Regions from separate parts of the Arthrobacter sp. Sr24 genome, predicted to be linked through region 3. Evidence: riboswitches for the same ligand, from Rfam matches in the RefSeq annotation. Region 3 holds a riboswitch; each other region holds the start of a gene.
What was found. Region 3 has a riboswitch for S-adenosylmethionine ahead of ACX80D_RS02935 (aminotransferase class V-fold PLP-dependent enzyme). Riboswitches for the same ligand answer to the same signal wherever they lie in the genome.
Positions count from the first base shown of each region.

Region 1: linked by a shared signal. The riboswitch ahead of ACX80D_RS06525 (hypothetical protein) and the one ahead of ACX80D_RS02935 (aminotransferase class V-fold PLP-dependent enzyme) in region 3 are both predicted to bind S-adenosylmethionine.
Region 2: linked by a shared signal. The riboswitch ahead of ACX80D_RS03540 (bifunctional o-acetylhomoserine/o-acetylserine sulfhydrylase) and the one ahead of ACX80D_RS02935 (aminotransferase class V-fold PLP-dependent enzyme) in region 3 are both predicted to bind S-adenosylmethionine.
Region 4: linked by a shared signal. The riboswitch ahead of ACX80D_RS00710 (ABC transporter ATP-binding protein) and the one ahead of ACX80D_RS02935 (aminotransferase class V-fold PLP-dependent enzyme) in region 3 are both predicted to bind S-adenosylmethionine.

Region 1 covers NZ_JBTNDB010000006.1:152,762-157,224, reverse strand. Annotated here, with positions in the region: gene ACX80D_RS06535 (helix-turn-helix domain-containing protein) at 1-166, opposite strand, end outside; gene ACX80D_RS06530 (sodium:solute symporter family protein) at 387-1,910, shown strand; SAM riboswitch class IV at 1,998-2,108, shown strand; gene ACX80D_RS06525 (hypothetical protein) at 2,121-2,420, shown strand; gene ACX80D_RS06520 (biotin/lipoyl-containing protein) at 2,588-2,818, opposite strand; gene ACX80D_RS06515 (VIT1/CCC1 transporter family protein) at 3,266-4,369, shown strand; gene ACX80D_RS06510 (LOG family protein) at 4,422-4,463, opposite strand, start outside.
Region 2 covers NZ_JBTNDB010000003.1:122,726-127,188, forward strand. Annotated here, with positions in the region: gene ACX80D_RS03535 (Tex family protein) at 1-1,947, shown strand, start outside; SAM riboswitch class IV at 2,106-2,222, shown strand; gene ACX80D_RS03540 (bifunctional o-acetylhomoserine/o-acetylserine sulfhydrylase) at 2,300-3,616, shown strand; gene metX (homoserine O-acetyltransferase MetX) at 3,669-4,463, shown strand, end outside.
Region 3 covers NZ_JBTNDB010000002.1:211,190-215,652, reverse strand. Annotated here, with positions in the region: gene aroA (3-phosphoshikimate 1-carboxyvinyltransferase) at 1-113, shown strand, start outside; gene rsgA (ribosome small subunit-dependent GTPase A) at 117-1,235, shown strand; gene hisN (histidinol-phosphatase) at 1,498-2,313, shown strand; SAM riboswitch class IV at 2,472-2,585, shown strand; gene ACX80D_RS02935 (aminotransferase class V-fold PLP-dependent enzyme) at 2,630-4,042, shown strand; gene ACX80D_RS02930 (Gfo/Idh/MocA family protein) at 3,979-4,463, opposite strand, start outside.
Region 4 covers NZ_JBTNDB010000001.1:133,968-138,430, reverse strand. Annotated here, with positions in the region: gene ACX80D_RS00730 (hypothetical protein) at 1-16, opposite strand, end outside; gene ACX80D_RS00725 (polysaccharide deacetylase family protein) at 25-651, opposite strand; gene ACX80D_RS00720 (hypothetical protein) at 688-900, opposite strand; gene ACX80D_RS00715 (CoA-binding protein) at 1,013-1,429, opposite strand; SAM riboswitch class I at 1,524-1,637, shown strand; gene ACX80D_RS00710 (ABC transporter ATP-binding protein) at 1,644-2,489, shown strand; gene ACX80D_RS00705 (aliphatic sulfonate ABC transporter substrate-binding protein) at 2,555-3,595, shown strand; gene ACX80D_RS00700 (ABC transporter permease) at 3,592-4,401, shown strand; gene ACX80D_RS00695 (SUKH-4 family immunity protein) at 4,429-4,463, opposite strand, start outside.

The sequences.
Region 1 (4,463 bases), on a different contig from region 3:
CACTGGGAGACGTGAGGTCTCGTTCAACCCGACTCAAGAAGCCCTTCGTTAAGCCTGTAGCCTCAGCGACTTGCTCAATGGTTAGGCGCTGATCCTGGCGGGCCGCACGGATGCGCGAGCCAATAGCAACCGGCCCAAAACTGGGCTCTAGGGCTAACGCTTTCATGATGGCTCCTTACATAGCGATCCAAAGAATTCTAGCGGTACTTTGACTGTAACCACGATCACAGTTTATTCTAATAGACAACAAATGTTGCTCAACAGGCAATACCCGCTAGTGGGACCTTAGCTACGTAGCCTCTCGACTACTCTGTAGTCGCACGGAGTAGCCCAAATGCCACGGGCAGCACGGCTAGATCCCCAACTTTCGCACACTGGAGCCCTTCATGGACTTAAACATTGCCATAGTCGTCTTATATTTGGTGGCCATGCTGGCCTTTGGCTGGTGGGGTAAATCGCGAACCAAGAATAATAGCGACTATCTCGTTGCCGGAAGGCGCCTGGGCCCCTTCCTTTACACCGGCACCATGGCCGCGGTGGTCCTCGGCGGCGCTTCCACCGTTGGTGGGGTGGGGCTGGGCTATAAGTTCGGCATCTCCGGCATGTGGCTGGTGGTCGCGATCGGCGTCGGCGTACTGCTGCTGAGCCTGCTCTTCGCCCCAACATTGCAGAAATTGAAGATCTACACGGTCTCGCAAATGTTGAGCCTGCGCTACGGCGCCGAAGCAACCAAGATGTCCGGCATTGTCATGCTGGCGTACACCATCATGATCTCGGCAACCTCCACCGGCGCCTACGCCACCATCTTCATGGTGCTGTTCGGCCTAGACCGCTGGCTCGCCATTGCCATCGGCGGTGTGATCGTGCTGATTTACTCAACCATTGGCGGCATGTGGTCCATCACGCTGGCCGATCAGGTCCAGTTCGTCATTAAAACCGTGGGTATCTTCTTGCTCATGCTGCCCTTCACGTGGAACGCAGCTGGCGGACTCTCCGGCATCAAGGAACGCGTTGACGCCAGCTTCTTCCAGTGGGATGGCATCGGCGTGCAGACCATCATCACTTACTTTGTGGTCTACACCTTGGGCCTATTGATTGGCCAAGACATTTGGCAGCGCGTCTTCACAGCCCGCGATCCCCAGGTGGCTCGTTGGGGCGGCGCCACCGCTGGCATCTACTGCATCTTGTACGGCGTTGCCGGTGCCATGATCGGTATGGCCGCTTTTGTGGCGCTGCCTAACATCGATGTTGCAGGGCTGGGCAAGGACGTTGTCTACGCCGAGGTCGCCACTAACCTGCTGCCCATGGGGATCGGCGGCATTGTCATGGCAGCCGCCGTGGCCGCCATGATGTCCACTGCATCCGGTGCCCTTATTGCCGCCGCCACAGTAGCCCGCAAGGACGTTGTCCCTTTCGTGGCCAGCTGGTTCGGCAAGACCATCGACGCTTCCGACACCTCAAACCCCGAGCACGATGTCCGCGCCAACCGCTGGTACGTATTGATCTTGGGCGTCATGGTCATCGTGATCTCGATCGTGGTCAACGATGTGGTGTTCGCCCTGACCATCGCCTACGACATCCTGGTAGGCGGCCTCCTCGTCGCCATCATCGGCGGCCTGGTGTGGAAGCGCGGCACCGGCCTGGGCGCCGCTTGGTCCATGGCCGTGGGTTGCGCGCTGACCCTGGTCATGCTGGTCCTGTACGCCACGGGAACCATCCCCAGCGCCGACGGCATCTACGCCAACGAACCCATCTACGTCGGCCTCATCGCCTCGCTGCTGGTCTACGTTGTTGTCTCCCTACTGACCCCGGTCACCCCTGCGCACATCCGCAAGGGGTGGGATGACCGCCTCGCCGCGGCAGCCACGGACTCCAACCCGGATGAGGAAACCGCCACCTTGGCGAAGTAACCTTCTCAGAAGTACGACGGCGAGTGGTGACGTAATTTATTACGTCACCACCCGCCGTCGTACTTTAAAACAGTAGTATTGGGACAGCTTCAAGAGATGCGGCGCCAAGCTCCGACTGGCCGCACGCCAACCCCATGCTTCACGGGTGGTTCGGATGAGGAAGCGGCCCCCGGAAACCTCCGCGGGCAAGAGCAAGCAAAGGTCATCGCCATGTCTTCGAGCACCCCTGTCACGTCCCGTCAGCGTCAAAACGCGGGGAATCAACCTGCGAAATCCGCCGGAATCCCGGTACTGCCTGCAGTGGATGTGAACCGTGGTGCGGTCTCGTTTCAGACCCCCAACGGCTTCCACGACTACCAGACGCAGGAGCCGGAACAGCTCGCCACGGCCTTGACCCAGGCAGTGCGCCCGGCACGCTGGATTCCGGAACTGGGCACCTTGGTCATCACGGTGGCTCAGAATGGTGTGCGGGCCGGACGCAACGTGGGCTTCCGGCTCTCCACGTTCTGAGCTGGGGCGGGCGGCTCAGTTCGGGAGGAGTTGGGTGGGCCCACAACTCCCAGGGACCCGCACTAAGACGCGCCAGCGGCTCAGTTCGGGAGGAGTTGGGTGGGCCCACAACTCCCAGGGACCCGCACTAAGACGCGCCAGCGGCTCAGTTCGGGAGGAGTTGGGGACTATTCGATCGCGGCGATCACCGCACCCTGAGCCACCTCGTCCCCTTCGTCAACCCGGAGCTTGACGGTACCGGGAACGGGCGCGTAAATCTCGGCGTCGACCTTGTGAATCGAGACCTCGGCGATCAGCTGCTTTTCTGTGACCTGATCACCATCTTGGACATACCAAGTAGAGACAACGCCGGGCTCGCTAGCGTCCCCTGTCATCTTTGGGAAGAGCATTTCAGTCATGCGGCAACCGCCTTTCGGACAGCGGCCACAGTGCTTGCGGCCGTTGGCAACACAGCCTATTCCAGTTCCTCAGCGGACGGAATGGGCCCATAGGGCCGGGATCACCGGTTTCAGTGCTGACTCAGGTCCGAACCGGGTTGGGATCGTGCTCGGTGACGGCCGCATCGGGCTCCCTGGAGAGGCCTCAACTCTTAGGGCTAACCCATCACCTCAATCTGATTCTGCATTAGCAGCCTCCTGGCGGTGTTTTTGGCGGTCATTTCTCCCTTCTGATTTTCTTGACGCGACTTGTCTGTGGTCTTGATCTGACTGCCGATCAGTACTTTCTATGACCTCGTTCATAGTTACGATATTTTGCGGGCTACCTAAACTTTTTTCCGAGGACTACCGACCAAAAAACCGCGTGATTCCGCGCTACAGTGGTTGCTGACTTAGAGGAGTAAGACTGTGGCAGAGACTGCGCCGGACCGCGTGCCCACACCTGTAGAAATCAGGCGGTGGCGCCAATACTTGGCTGATGAGCGGGCCGAAGCGGCCGTGTACCGTGACCTTGCCAAGCGTCGAGAAGGCGAAGAGCAAGCAATTCTGCTGGCCCTGGCTGAGGCCGAGGGGCGCCATGAACGGCATTGGCTGGATCTCTTGGGTGAGCACGCAGGCGCTCCAGCCCGTCCCTCACTGCACAATCAGTTTTTGGGACTGCTGGCCCGGAGCTTTGGTTCTGTTTTTGTTTTGGCGCTGGCTCAACGTTCCGAGTCCCGGTCACCCTATGCCACCGATGTCGATGCAACCGACGCCATGGCAGCCGATGAATCCATCCATGAAGAAGTGGTCCGCGGCCTGGCTACGCGGGGCCGTATCCGCCTCTCCGGTTCCTTCCGCGCCGCAGTATTTGGTGCCAATGATGGCTTAGTGAGCAACCTTTCCCTAGTGGTGGGCATGGCCGCCACAGGAGTTTCCAGCCAAGTGGTGTTGTTTAGCGGTATCGCAGGGCTCCTAGCTGGGGCCTTGTCCATGGGTGCCGGTGAGTTTGTTTCCGTCCGCTCTCAACGCGAACTCCTTGATGCTTCACAACCAACGCAGGTCACTCTGACGGCCGCTCAGTCATTGGATCTGGAAAACAACGAACTAGTACTCGTGTATCTGGCTCGCGGTATGACCCGTGAAGCCGCAGAACACCGTGCGGCTGAGCGCATGGGACAGTTCAGCTGCGACTGCGATCCCAGCCTGTCCTTGCAACCGGAGAACTTTGAATCCCCGGACGAACACGAAACACTGGGCACCGCTTGGGGCGCCGCCGGCGCCAGCTTCTGCTTCTTCGCCTCCGGTGCCATCATTCCGATCTTGCCGTTCCTTTTCGGCATGACGGGCCTGAGTTCGCTGTTGCTCTCTTGCTTCCTTGTGGGAATTGCACTCATGGGGACAGGCGCCATTGTTGGCCTGCTCTCAGGGGCATCACCACTATGGCGAGGACTCCGCCAATTGGCCATCGGTATGGGAGCCGCCGCGGCCACCTACTTGCTGGGCTTAGCGTTCGGCGGCGTGATCGTCTAAGGCGCGAGCCCGTGGCGATGACAACTACAGGCAACACCGCCAGCACCGGCGTTTACCCGGCTAAAACCTCGCAGGCTTCTTCCACGGTGTCCAC
Region 2 (4,463 bases), on a different contig from region 3:
GCAGGCCAAGATGCGGCATTGGTCGGTGAATTGCGGGAACGGCTATGGAAAACTGGGCGCCTGCGTTCCGCTGTCAAAACTGGCAAGGACAATGACGGTGAGAAGTTCAAGGACTACTTTGACTTCGCTCAGCCACCCCACACCCTGCCCAGTCACCGAGTCTTGGCCTTGCTGCGTGGCGAGAAGGAAGGCGTGCTGTCGCTGGATCTGGCCGAGGCTGACCCCCGGGATAAGGAAGCAACAGCTCAGGCCCGTGCGGTGTATGAGAATGCTGTTGGACACTCTTTGGGTATTACCGAATCCGGCCGTGCTGCCGATACGTGGCTCATGACCGGAGCCAGGTTGGCCTGGCGCACACGTATTCTGACCCGGCTGTCTGTGGATTTGCGCGTCCGGTTGTTCCAAAGCGCCGAAGAGGAATCTGTTCGCGTGTTTGCCGCCAATCTGCGCGATGTCCTCCTTGCCGCACCGGCTGGAAACCGTTCCACTCTGGGACTGGATCCCGGGCTGCGCACTGGCACCAAAGTAGCGGTGGTGGACGGCACGGGAAAGGTTGCCGCTACCGAGACCATCTATCCGCACGCACCGGCAAAGCGCTGGAATGAAGCCCTGGCAACCTTGGTCTCACTGAGCCAGCGGCATGACGTTGAGCTGATTGCCATTGGCAACGGGACGGCCAGTCGCGAGACCGACAAGCTGGCTGCTGAACTTGTGGCTGAACTCAAACGGCTCAATCCTGAGCGTTCGGTCACCAAGCTGGTGGTCTCCGAGGCCGGCGCTTCCGTGTATTCCGCCTCGGCGTTGGCGAGCGCCGAACTGCCCGGCATGGATGTCTCTCTGCGCGGTGCCGTCTCGATTGCGCGCCGCCTGCAGGACCCGCTGGCCGAGCTCGTCAAAATTGAGCCCAAGTCCATTGGCGTTGGCCAATACCAGCACGATCTCACCCCGGCCAAACTGGACCGTTCCCTAGATGCCGTGGTGGAAGACTGCGTCAATGCGGTGGGCGTGGATCTGAACACGGCCTCGCCAGCACTCTTGGCGAGGGTGGCCGGCGTCGGCCCTCTTTTGAGTGAGAACATTGTGGCTCACCGCAATGAGAACGGCCCCTTCAAGAAGCGCCGCGAGCTGCTTAAGGTGGCACGGCTGGGCCCGAAGGCGTTCGAACAATGCGCTGGATTCCTGCGGATTACCGGGGGAGCGGAGCCGCTGGACGCCTCTAGTGTGCACCCCGAAGCGTACGGAGTAGCGCGCAAAATTCTCGTCGCGGCCGGCGCTGGAGCGCATGAGATCGCCGGCGGAGTGGGGGCCGTGGCTTCGGTGAATCCGGCCGATTTTATTGAGGGAGAGTTCGGTCTGCCCACTGTCAGGGACATCATTGCCGAGCTGCAAAAGCCAGGGCGTGACCCGCGGCCGCGCTTTGAAACCGCCACGTTCACCGATGGCATCGAGAAGATCACGGATCTGCGCCCCGGCATGATTTTGGAAGGCACGGTCTCAAATGTGGCAGCGTTCGGCGCCTTCGTGGACATCGGTGTGCATCAGGACGGGCTGGTGCACGTCTCGGCCATGAGCAACAGCTTCGTGTCGGATCCGCACACGGTGGTTAAATCCGGCCAGGTGGTGCGCGTGAAGGTGCTGGAAGTGGCGCCCGAACGCAAACGAATTTCACTCACGCTGCGCTTGGACGATGAAGTGGGTGTCGGGGCCCACGCTAATTCCAAGGGTGCTGCTTCCAGAGGTTCCGGTTCCAGAGGTTCCGCCGAGGAGCCCACTAGGACGTCCGACGTCGGCTCCCGCACTTCCGGGCGTCCATCACCTTCGCGCCCGCAGCGCGCAGCTCAGCCTGGCGGGAATCAGAAGGGTGCGCAGCAGGGGCGGACAAGTGCTGCGCCGCAGGCCAATACAGCCATGGCCGAGGCGCTGCGGCGTGCGGGGTTGGGCAAGTAGCGCCCGGCACCACCGAAAGAAGAGGGTGAAAGTCGCTCATCGTTCACTAATTCATCCTCTGGCATCTTTTTGGCGGGTTTTCAAACAGATGTTCGCCAATAGTCATAAAGTCGTCATATTGTTGCGGGTTCGCGGGGGATCTTCCACACTGGAAGTTAGGTCATGAGTGTCAGCGAATAGCCCCGGCTTGCTGACCGGCAACCCTCCTTCCGCGGTGGGGTGCCCCGGGTGAAGACCTGGCATCGAACCATCCGGTTCCGGTGCAAGCGCGGGCCGTATCTGTTCAAGGCCCTTCCCGCAGTGCGCGGTGAAGGGCTTTTGCTGTAGGCCACTAGTGTGAAGGAACCCACCCATGAGTAACGGTTGGTCATTTGAAACCCGTCAGATCCATGTAGGTCAGGAGCCCGACGCCACCACAGGCGCCCGTGCACTCCCGATCTACCAGACCACATCCTTCGTGTTCCCTTCGGCCGAGAGTGCAGCAGCACGGTTCGCCCTAGCTGAGCTAGAGCCGATCTACACCCGTATTGGCAACCCCACCACGGACGCCGTCGAGCAGCGTGTAGCAAGTTTGGAAGGCGGTGTTGCCGCGCTCTTGCTCGCCTCCGGTCAGGCAGCTACCACCTTTGCCATCTTGAACCTCGCCGAAGCAGGCGACCACATCGTTTCCAGTCCTAGTGTTTATGGGGGCACATTCAACCTGCTGGCTCACACGCTGAAGAAGCTAGGCATTGAGGTCACTTTCGTCGATGATCCCGATAACCTGGATCAGTGGCGTGCAGCCGTTCGCCCGAACACCAAAGCCTTTTTCGGTGAGACGGTATCGAACCCGCGCCAGGACGTGTTGGACCTGGAAAACATCAGCGCTATTGCCCACGAGGCTGGCGTGCCGTTGATTGTGGACAACACCTTGGCCACCCCGTACTTGATCCGCCCCCTCGAATGGGGTGCCGATATTGTGATCCATTCGGCCACCAAATACCTCGGTGGGCACGGCACCGCCATTGGTGGCGTCATTGTGGATGGCGGCAAGTTCGATTTCGCGGCTAACCCGGAGAAGTTCCCCGGCTTCAACACCCCGGATGAGACCTACAACGGGCTGGTGTATGCCCGTGATTTGGGTGTGGGCAGTGCTCTCGGAGCCAACTTGGCCTACATCCTCAAGGCTCGTGTTCAGCTGCTGCGTGATCTGGGCTCGGCCATCTCGCCGTTCAACGCGTTCCTGATTGCTCAGGGCATCGAGACGCTGAGCTTGCGCATCGAGCGCCACGTCAGCAACGCCGTCACCGTCGCACAGTGGCTCGAGAGCAATGAAAACGTTGAGGCCGTCGCGTATGCCGGTATTCCCTCCAGCCCCTGGTTCGAGCGCGGACGCAAGTACAGCCCCAACGGCACCGGTGCCATCATCGCCTTCGACATTGTGGGCGGTGCCGAAGCTGGCAAGCGCTTTGTTGATGGCTTGGAACTGCACTCGCACGTTGCCAACTTAGGTGATGTCCGCTCCTTGGTCATTCACCCCGCTTCCACCACGCATGCTCAACTCTCGCCCGAGCAGCAGCTTGCCGCCGGTGTGCGCCCCGGGCTGGTTCGCCTCTCGGTCGGTTTGGAAAACGTCGCCGATATAATCGCCGATCTGGAAGCCGGATTCCGCGCCGCAAAATCGGCCTAATGCCATGGAACACGCGGTGGACAAAGTAGTGGACGATGCGGTGAATAAAGATATGTTGGGGCTTTCAGCCGCTGCCGCTGAACCCGTCGGCGAGGACTTCTGCGCAGCCGTGGGTCAGGGCGGTGGTGTGTTGCGCTCCATTGAGATCGGCGCACTGCCGCTGGAAGCTGGGGGCGAGCTGCCTTCCGTGACCATGGCTTTTGAATGCTGGGGCAAGCTAAATGCAGCCGGCGACAACGCCGTGCTGATCCAGCATGCCCTGACCGGCAGCACACATGTCAGCCGCGGTGATTCCGAGGAAGATGGCTGGTGGGAAGGCTTGGTGGGTCCCGGCGGGGTCATCGACACCAACAAGTACTTTGTGGTCTGCGCCAATATGATTGGTGGTTGCTATGGCACCACCGGTCCCTCCAGCATTGCCGCCGACGGCAAGCCTTATGGTTCCCGTTTTCCGTTCATCACCATCCGAGACTCCGTCCATGCAGAAGCGCTCCTAGCCGAGAAATTGGGTGTCACCGTCTGGTATGCCGTCATTGGCGGATCCATGGGCGGGGCGAGGGCCTTGGAATGGGCTGTTACTTACCCTGACCGTGTCCAGCGCTGCGCCGTGGTGGCTTCCTGCGCTGCCAGCACTGCCGAACAAATCGCCTTTGCCCAGGCTCAGGTGCTGGCCATCCGGCAGGACCCAGACTTCGCTGGCGGGGATTATTACGACGGCGCCGCCCCCACCACCGGGCTGGGGCTGGCCCGTCGCATTGCCCACATCACCTACCGCTCTGAGGCTGATATGGGTCACCGCTTTGGTCGAAAGGCACAGGACGACGGCGGCACCATCACTCATGTGCGC
Region 3 (4,463 bases):
CCACAGCCAAAACCATGCCCGATTTTCCGGCGATGTGGGCGGCGATGGTGGCCCAAACAGCCGAACCATCAGCCAGCATCGCGCACCTTGCGGCGGCTGAAACCGAGGCATAGAACATGGCAAGGGATTACAGCAACTGGGACGAATCCGATGTCCGCGTCCGGGCGAACAAGAAGGGCAGCCGTCCGCGCACCAAAGATAGGCCCGCCCATGATGATGCCGTCATTGGTCGGATCATCACGGTGGACCGCGGCCGCTACACGGCAATCGTGGATGAGGACCAACCCACGCAGCGCATCCTCATTGCGGCTCGGGCTAGGGAATTACGCCGCAATCCAGTGGTTGCTGGAGACTTCGTGGCGCTCGTGGGCGATACCACCGGCAACCCTGATTCTCTGGCCCGGCTGGTCAGGGTGGAAGAACGCCGCACCTTGTTGCGGCGCAGCGCCGATGACACCGATCCCGTGGAGCGGGCCGTCGTAGCCAACGCAGACCAATTGGTTATTGTGGTGGCCGCCGCCAACCCGGAACCGCGCACCGGCTTCATCGACCGCGCGCTCGTGGCCGCTTACGATTCCGGCATCGCGCCACTGTTGTTGATCACCAAGACCGACATCAAGGACCCGACCGAACTGCTGGCCAACTACGAACACCTGGACATGACAGTCATCATCAGCCGAACTGCTGCAGATGGCGCCTCCGGTATCGACGCCCGCAGTGATGACGGCGATTCAGCCCTCTTGGCCGGCGGCGCCGTAGAACAGCTCCATGGCTATTTGGACGGCAAGGTCAGCGTTCTAGTGGGCCACTCCGGAGTGGGCAAGTCCACCATGGTCAACGCCCTGACCGGATCGCAGCGTGCCACGGGCGGCGTCAATGCCGTCACCGGCCGGGGACGCCACACCTCCTCCTCGGCACTGGCACTGAAGCTGCAGGATTCCCAGCCCGGCTCGTGGATCATTGACACCCCCGGTATCCGCTCCTTCGGTCTGGCCCACGTTGATCCCGACAGGATCTTGCAGGCCTTCCCCGATCTGCAGCCCGGCACCGATGATTGCGAACGCGGCTGCAAGCACGACACTGCCGCGGTCAACTGCGGTGTAGACACTTACGTTGCCGCCGGGCACGCTGGTGCATCCGGACCGGCTCGGCTTGCCTCGTTGCGCCGCCTCCTGGGCACCAGCGACCGCACCGAAGGCCGGGCCGCCGAGAAGGAACTGGGCATCATCGAGTAGGACCCGGTAATCCCGCATCCTGGCGGTTTGGCTTGATTAACCTGGCCTGATTCACCCCCTCTGCACGCCCGCTCCGCACTCATACGCACCACTGAGGCCAAGTGGTGCGTATGAGCACCTAGACGCACCACTCACCTCGAGTGGTGCGTATGCGTGCAGGGCGCCGGTGGCTATACGCGCCACTGGAGTCCAGTGGTGCGTATACGTCCCTGAAAGTGGCGTCATGGCAGGGATTAGAACTAAACCGCGATAGCGTAAACGTATGATGACCCCACCCCAGACGTACAACGATGACCTCCGCCTGGCCCACGTGCTGGCAGACAGCGTGGATTCCCTGACCATGTCCCGCTTCAAGGCGCTGGATTTGGCCATTGAGACCAAGCCGGACCTGACCCCTGTCACCGATGCCGACAAGGCCGCCGAGGAGTCTATTCGTGGCCAGCTGTCCCGGGTCCGCCCGCGTGATGCCGTGCTGGGCGAGGAGTTCGGCAGCAGTGGCCACGGTTCGCGCCGCTGGATCATCGACCCCATCGACGGGACCAAGAACTTTGTCCGTGGCGTTCCTGTTTGGGCCACGCTAATCGCACTGGTGGACGACGGCGTTCCCGTCGTTGGGCTAGTCAGCGCACCTGCCCTGGGCAAACGTTGGTGGGCGGCACAGGGAACAGGCGCGTACATGGGCAAATCCCTCGCAGCAGCCACCCGCATCCGCGTCTCCAATGTCGCCGAGCTCAAAGACGCCTCGCTATCCTATTCATCGCTCACCGGCTGGAAGGAGCGCGGCAACCGCGACGAGTTCATCTCCCTCACCGACGATGTCTGGCGCACTCGGGCCTACGGCGATTTCTGGTCGTACTGCATGGTTGCCGAGGGCAGCGTCGACATTGCCTGCGAACCCGAATTAAACCTTTACGACATGGCGGCTCTGGTCCCGATCGTGCAGGAAGCCGGCGGCCGCTTCACCTCACTCGAAGGCGCCGAAGGCCCCTTCGGCGGCAACGCATTGGCCACCAATTCCATCTTGCACACGGAAGTTCTGCGGCGTCTGAACCCGAATTGGGATGACCTGCTGGGTTAGTCCCCACCCCTTCCCAGCAAGAAGCACAGATGAGTTAAGAACGACGGCGGCCTCCCGCCGTCGTTCTTTTTCTCCCCTGCCGCCGTGGTAGCCAAGCTAAGAGAAACGAAACGTAATAGATGCACCAGTAAAAATCTTGGGCTACTCTTTGGGGCATAGGTCACGAGTGCCAGCGCTAAACCCCGGTTTGCTGGCCGGCAACCCTCCTTTCGCGGCGGGGTGCCCCGGGTGACGACCTGGCCAAAGCCGTTCGGCTCTGGCAAGCGCGGACTTCTTGGCACCCCCAAAAGGTCCCAAGGTGTAAAAGGAATTTCTCATGAGCTCTGCCGTCTTGGACCACATCCAACTTGCCGACGCGCCCCTGTTACCCGTGGTGGGTCAGGACCTGGCCGCTCCGCTAATCCAGGGCGGGCAGGTGCGGTACGCAAACCTTGACTACGCAGCGTCGGCCCCGGCCGTTGAAGAAGTGGCAGTGCATCTGAACGAGGTTTTGCCGTATTACGCGAGCGTTCACCGCGGGGCCGGCTTCGCCTCGCAAGTGAGCACCTCGGTGTATGAAAATGCCCGCAAAATCGTGGCCCAGTTTGTTGGCGCCCGGGCGGATGACACCGTCATTTTCACCCGCAACACCACCGATTCGCTGAACCTTTTGGCTGGCTGCGTGGAATCGCTCCTGAAGCGGCGCGGCTACGCCGAGGGCCGTTCCAACGTCCACGGCGAGGTGCTGTATCTGGACATTGAACACCACGCCAACCTGCTGCCCTGGCAGGCACTCCCCCACCGTTCCGTAGTGGCCGCCAGTTCCATCGCATCCACTCTGGCCCGCGTGGAAACGCAGCTCCGCGCCGGAAACGTGCTGCTCCTAGCTGTCACCGGCGCCTCCAATGTCACCGGTGAGGTGCTCCCCATCGCGGAACTGGCCACTCTTGCGCACCAATATGGTGCCCGGATCGTGGTTGATGCCGCCCAGCTGGCTCCACACCGCCGCATTAACCTGGCCGATACCGGAATTGACTACGTGGCCTTCTCCGGTCACAAGTTGTACGCCCCCTTCGGCGCGGGCGTTCTGGTGGGTCGCCCTGATTGGCTCGACGCTGGCCACCCGCACCTCGCTGGCGGCGGGGCTGTGAAGGATGTCCGGCTCGAATCGATCATTTGGGCGCAAGGCCCGGCCCGCCACGAAGGCGGCACTCCCAACGTGCTGGGCGCTGCAACCCTCGCCAAAGCGGCCTCGGTACTGTCCGCTTTGGACCCCGATGACTGGCACCATCACGAGCAGAGCCTGCGCACCCATCTGGTGGCAGGGCTCAACGAGATCGACGGCGTCACGGTCCACTCGCTGTTCCAGGACGCGCACACGCACCCGGAGTGCGGGAGCATCGGCGTCGTCAATTTCTCGGTTACCGGGTACGACGCCGGACTGGTCGCCGCTTATCTCTCCGCCGAGCATGGCGTTGGGGTCCGTGACGGAAAATTCTGTGCCCACCCATTGCTGAACCGTCTGGGCTTGCCGGCCGGTTCGCTACGCGCCAGCTTTGGAGTGGGTTCCCGGCTTGAGGATTCCCGGCGATTGATCGCTGGAGTGGCGGCGTTGTTGCGCGAGGGCCTGGGCTGGGATTACGTGGTGGATGCCGGGCGCTGGGTCCCGGCGAGCGATGATCGCAGCTACCCGCAGTGGGCTCCGAATACCCCAGGTACAGCGGGGGCAGCCCCTTGCACAACGGACTGACCCAGCTCCCTCACACCAGACGCTAGCGCAGCCAAGGTGTCACTGGGATAGCGCACGTTCATTTGCAGGCGCGCCTCATCCAACAACCCCATCATGTCCACGGATTCTTGGACAGTCATGAAAGGGCTTTCAAGCAGTCCGGCCTGCAGGCAGCGGCTCACTTCACGAAGTTCGTAGCTAAAGCCGTTCCCAACAACTTCAAAGGTTTCCTTGCGTAGTGTGCCCTGACGGGGCTGGACAATGAGCTCAGCCGGATTGAACAGAGGACCGGAGGACTGTAACCAGCCTTCTGTGCCGCCAACTGTAACGATGCTTGGGCATTCACTTCCGATGGAGGTGATGATGTGCGCGTGCCCGCCGCCGTCGTAGGTCAGGGAGAGTGCATTGTGCAGATCCACACCGTTGGGGGTGAGGGTGCCGC
Region 4 (4,463 bases), on a different contig from region 3:
ACTCCTTCTGTTTCATAGCAGATCTTACGGTGTGGCCAGATAGTCTTCGAGCAGCACCACTTGGAGTCCGGCCGCTTTTTGCGCTTTGAGGAATGCAGCGAGATCGTCCGGGAATTCCTTCCTGAAATGCATCAAAACGATATCCCCTGGCCGCAGCCCCGCGCCCACTTGGTAATCCATTCCGCCTGCATTGGCCTTGCTTTCCCAAGCCACAATGACCTTCATGCCGCACGCCGCAACAGCCCGCCGGGTGGCCAGGGTGTACGGGCCGCCGGGCGGGCGAAAGAAGACCGGCCGGCGGCCAAACTGTTGCTCTTCAAAGTCAGCCATACCGCAAATTTCGGCCTTTTGCTGTTCGTAACTGAGCTGGATAAATCCCAAATCGTGGGTCATGGTGTGGTTCTCGATGAGGTGTCCGGCCGCAGTGTATTTTCTATAAAAGTCTGAGCTTCCAGCAATATAATTGTGAGCCAGAAACAGCGACGCCTTGATCCCATTTTTCTCCAGTAACGCCAGGAACGAATCCCGCTTGATCGCACCGTCGTCGACCGTCAAAAACACCACTTTTTGCTCGGTAGACACCTTGGTCAGCACCGGCGCCAGCCCGTCTACGATGGGCAGCGGCACGCAGCCCGGCACCAGCCCCTCCAACGTATCCACCCTCCCGGTGAGCGGGTTCTTGGGAAGCTAGCTGCTGGGAATATCCGACGCCGGAGCTTGCGTACTCGAGGCCGCCCCACTTTCCACTGGGGTACTTGAGGCAGCGACAGTAACGATGGGCGGCTCAGTGGTGGCTGGGCCAACTACCACAGCGGCCGGCAACGCTGAACTATTGGTGTTGGCCCACCACAGTCCGGTGGCCACGAGGGCGATCGCGAGCACCAGCACCGATAAGGCCACCCAACGGCCACGTCCAGGTCCAGGGGACAGATCAAGGTGGCGGGGAATAAGTAGCTTTTCTGGTTTCTGTTTCTGGTTTCCGGAGATCGGCTAGCGGCACAGCTGGAGCCGCTTAGAGCCCAAGTTTTGCAGCTTCAATCTTGGGGCAGGTATTCATCACCACGTCAAGACCAGCAGCCTGGGCACGCTGGGCCGCGTCTTCGTCAATAACGCCCAGTTGGAGCCACACCGCTTTGGCACCTACTGCTATGGCTTGGTCAACCACGGCTCCCACCTTGGCGGAGTTCACAAAGCAATCCACCACATCGATGCTGCCTGGGACCTCAGCCAGGGTCTTATATCCCTTGGCGCCATGGACGTCGTCGCCCTTCAAACTCACCGGGATAATCTCCTGACCCAGGTGCTGCTGAAGGAACAAGGAAACACTGACAGCAGGACGCAGCGGGTTACCGGACAAGCCCACCACAGCCCAACGTCCGGGGGTACTCAGAAGCCGGTGGATCAGCTGCGGATCATTGATGTGTGCCATGTTACGAGCCTAGTCCCCCACCGATTGTTACGCCTCGCGAACTCGACGCACTTGCCGATTTCTGCCGTCACGCCACTTCGTCTTAGTCTTGAGATGACCATCCCGAGCGGCCGAGAGATCTGGCTCATTGACGCCGCAGCAACCCTGGTTGACGCCTCTGCAAGAGGAGTCATCGCCGGCAGGGTGCTACCGCCAGGAACGATGGAGTGTTGTGATGTCTGCTTTACTTTCGCGCTCGGCACCTGCCGAATCAGTGTTTTTGCCAGCGGTAATTTCCGATCCCCAAGGCACTGCGGCCATGCCGGTTGCCTTTCAGGGACTTGGCCGGTCCTTCAGTTCAAAGGGCGGAACGCACACGGTGCTCCGGGATGTTTCCTTTGATATTCAGGCTGGGGAAATCGTAGCCCTGCTAGGACCTTCCGGCTGCGGAAAATCCACCCTATTGCGTGCCGTTGCCGGGCTCGACGCCCCCAGCAGCGGATCTGTGACCATTGACGGAACAGAAGTATCCGGGATTGACTCACGCTGCGCCGTAGCCTTCCAAGAACCCCGTCTCCTGCCTTGGAAATCGATCGCCAGCAACGTGGCGATCGGAGTTCCATCCGGAGCAGACTCAGCACGCAGCCGCCACGTAGTGGAAAACCTGCTGGAACTGGTGGGCCTCTCATCCTTCGCTGGACACCGGCCCCGGGAAATCTCCGGCGGCATGGCCCAGCGGGCATCGTTGGCCCGCGCTTTGGCCCGCAATCCCGGTGTTCTCTTACTGGATGAACCCTTTGGTGCACTAGATGCTCTGACCAGAATCACCATGCAGGATCTGCTGCTGGATATCCATTCAGCCGAACCGACCACGGTTCTGCTGGTCACCCACGATGTGGATGAGGCGTTGCAGCTCGCTGACCGCATCATCCTGCTCGGCGACGACGGCACCGGCCAGCCCGGTTGCACCATTGTGCGGACCGTGGATGTGCCCGGTGCACGCCCCCGAGACCGGGCTTCAACAGAACTGGCCGGACTGCGCAGCTCACTGCTTGGCAGCCTCGGCGTCGACGGCCACTAGCCACTTCTTTCTAGTTACCTTCTTTCTTTCTTTCTTTCATCAGCACACCCATTTTGAGGACCACTATGCCTAATTCAGCTCATTTCAACCGCCGATCCTTCCTAGGTTTCACCGCCGCCGTCTCCGCTCTGGCCCTGGCTGGCTGCGCCGGTGAGGACGCAGCAACCAACGCCGCTGGCAAAGCGGGCGGCTCTGACACTCTCAACATCGACTTCGCCACCTACAACCCGCTCAGCTTGATCATCAAGGAAAAGGGCTGGTTGGAGGCAACTCTGGCGCCGAAGAACGTCACCGTGAAATGGCTGCAGTCCGCCGGCTCCAACAAGGCCAATGAGGCACTGCGTGCTGGAGCGATCGATGTTGGTTCCACTGCTGGCTCCGCCGCGCTGCTGGCACGGGCCAACGGCTCCCCCATCAAAACCATCTCGCTCTACTCCCAGCCTGAGTGGGCAGCACTGGTCACCAACAAGGATTCCGGCATCACCAAAGTTGCCGATCTTAAGGGCAAGTCCGTGGCCGCCACCAAAGGCACCGATCCCTACTTCTTCTTGGTCCAGGCACTGGAGGAAGCCGGTCTTAGTACCAAAGACGTGACGGTGGAGAACCTACAGCACGCCGACGGTCGCGCTGCGCTAGCAAACGGTTCTGTAAATGCTTGGTCCGGCCTGGACCCCATCATGGCCACGGCCGAGCAGGAGGGCGCTACGCTCTTCTACCGGAACCTTGATTTCAATACTTACGGATTCCTCAACGCCACCGAGTCATTCCTGAAAGAAAAGCCTGAGTTGGCACAGACCGTGGTGGACGCCTACGAAAAGGCCCGCGTCTGGGCTGCGGCAAATCCGGAAGAAACGGCTCAGATCCTGGCCGATGCTGCTGGTCTGAAGCCAGCAGTTGCCACCACTGTGATTCTCGAGCGCAGCAACTTGGATGTCTCCGGAATCCCGGGCGAGAAGCAGCGCGCAGTGTTGGCCAAGATCGGCCCCACCTTTGTTGAGCTTGGCGATGTCAAAACTCAGGCCGAGGTAGACACAGCCCTGGAAACCCTGCTGGATGATTCCTTCGCCCTCAAGGCAAATCCTGATTCAATCAAGGAATCCGCATGACACTGAAGCTTGACACTCCAACGCAAGCACCCCTGCATCGAACTCTTGGAGGCGCCGGTGGCTGGGCCAAGCTGGGCTTGGGACTGATTCTTCCGGTCATCATTTTGCTGGCGTGGCACCTAAGTACCGCTGCAGGCATATTCTCGCCGGCTCAGCTGCCTTCGCCACGAGCAGTATTTGAGGCTGGGACAGAGCTCATTGCCCGCAATGAACTGTTCGGCCACATTGCCATCTCCACGCAGCGAGTGCTCCTTGGATTCTTGGCTGGAGCCGTGTTGGGTGTGTCCTTGGGAGCTCTTGTGGGACTTTCAAAGGTCGCCGAGGTTTTGCTGGGGCCCACCATCGGCGCGCTCCGGGCGGTCCCGTCCCTGGCATGGGTACCGTTGTTGATCCTCTGGATGAAGATTGGTGAGGACTCCAAGGTCACGTTGATTGTGATTGGGGCCTTCTTCCCGGTGTTCACCACGGTGTCTCTGGCCTTGCGCCATGTGGATAAGAACCTAGTCGAGGCTGGACGAGCTTTCGGCTTGAAGGGTCTGAAGCTGCTGACCACGGTGCAGTTACCGGCGGTGGTCCCGTCCATCTTCTCCGGGCTCCGGCTAGCACTGGCACAGGCGTGGTTGTTCCTGGTGGCGGCGGAACTGATCGCCTCGTCCATGGGGCTGGGATTCTTGTTGACCGATTCACAGAATAACGGCCGTACCGACAGGTTGCTGTTGGCCATTGTGATGTTGGCGGTCCTCGGGAAAACTACCGATGCGCTGCTGGGCTTGGCCGAGAAATGGGCCGTAAGACGCTGGTCCTAAGCACGTGGCACTAAAGACACCCTCAGGTCAGGCGTCAACGAATGATTCGTTGGCGCTTGGCC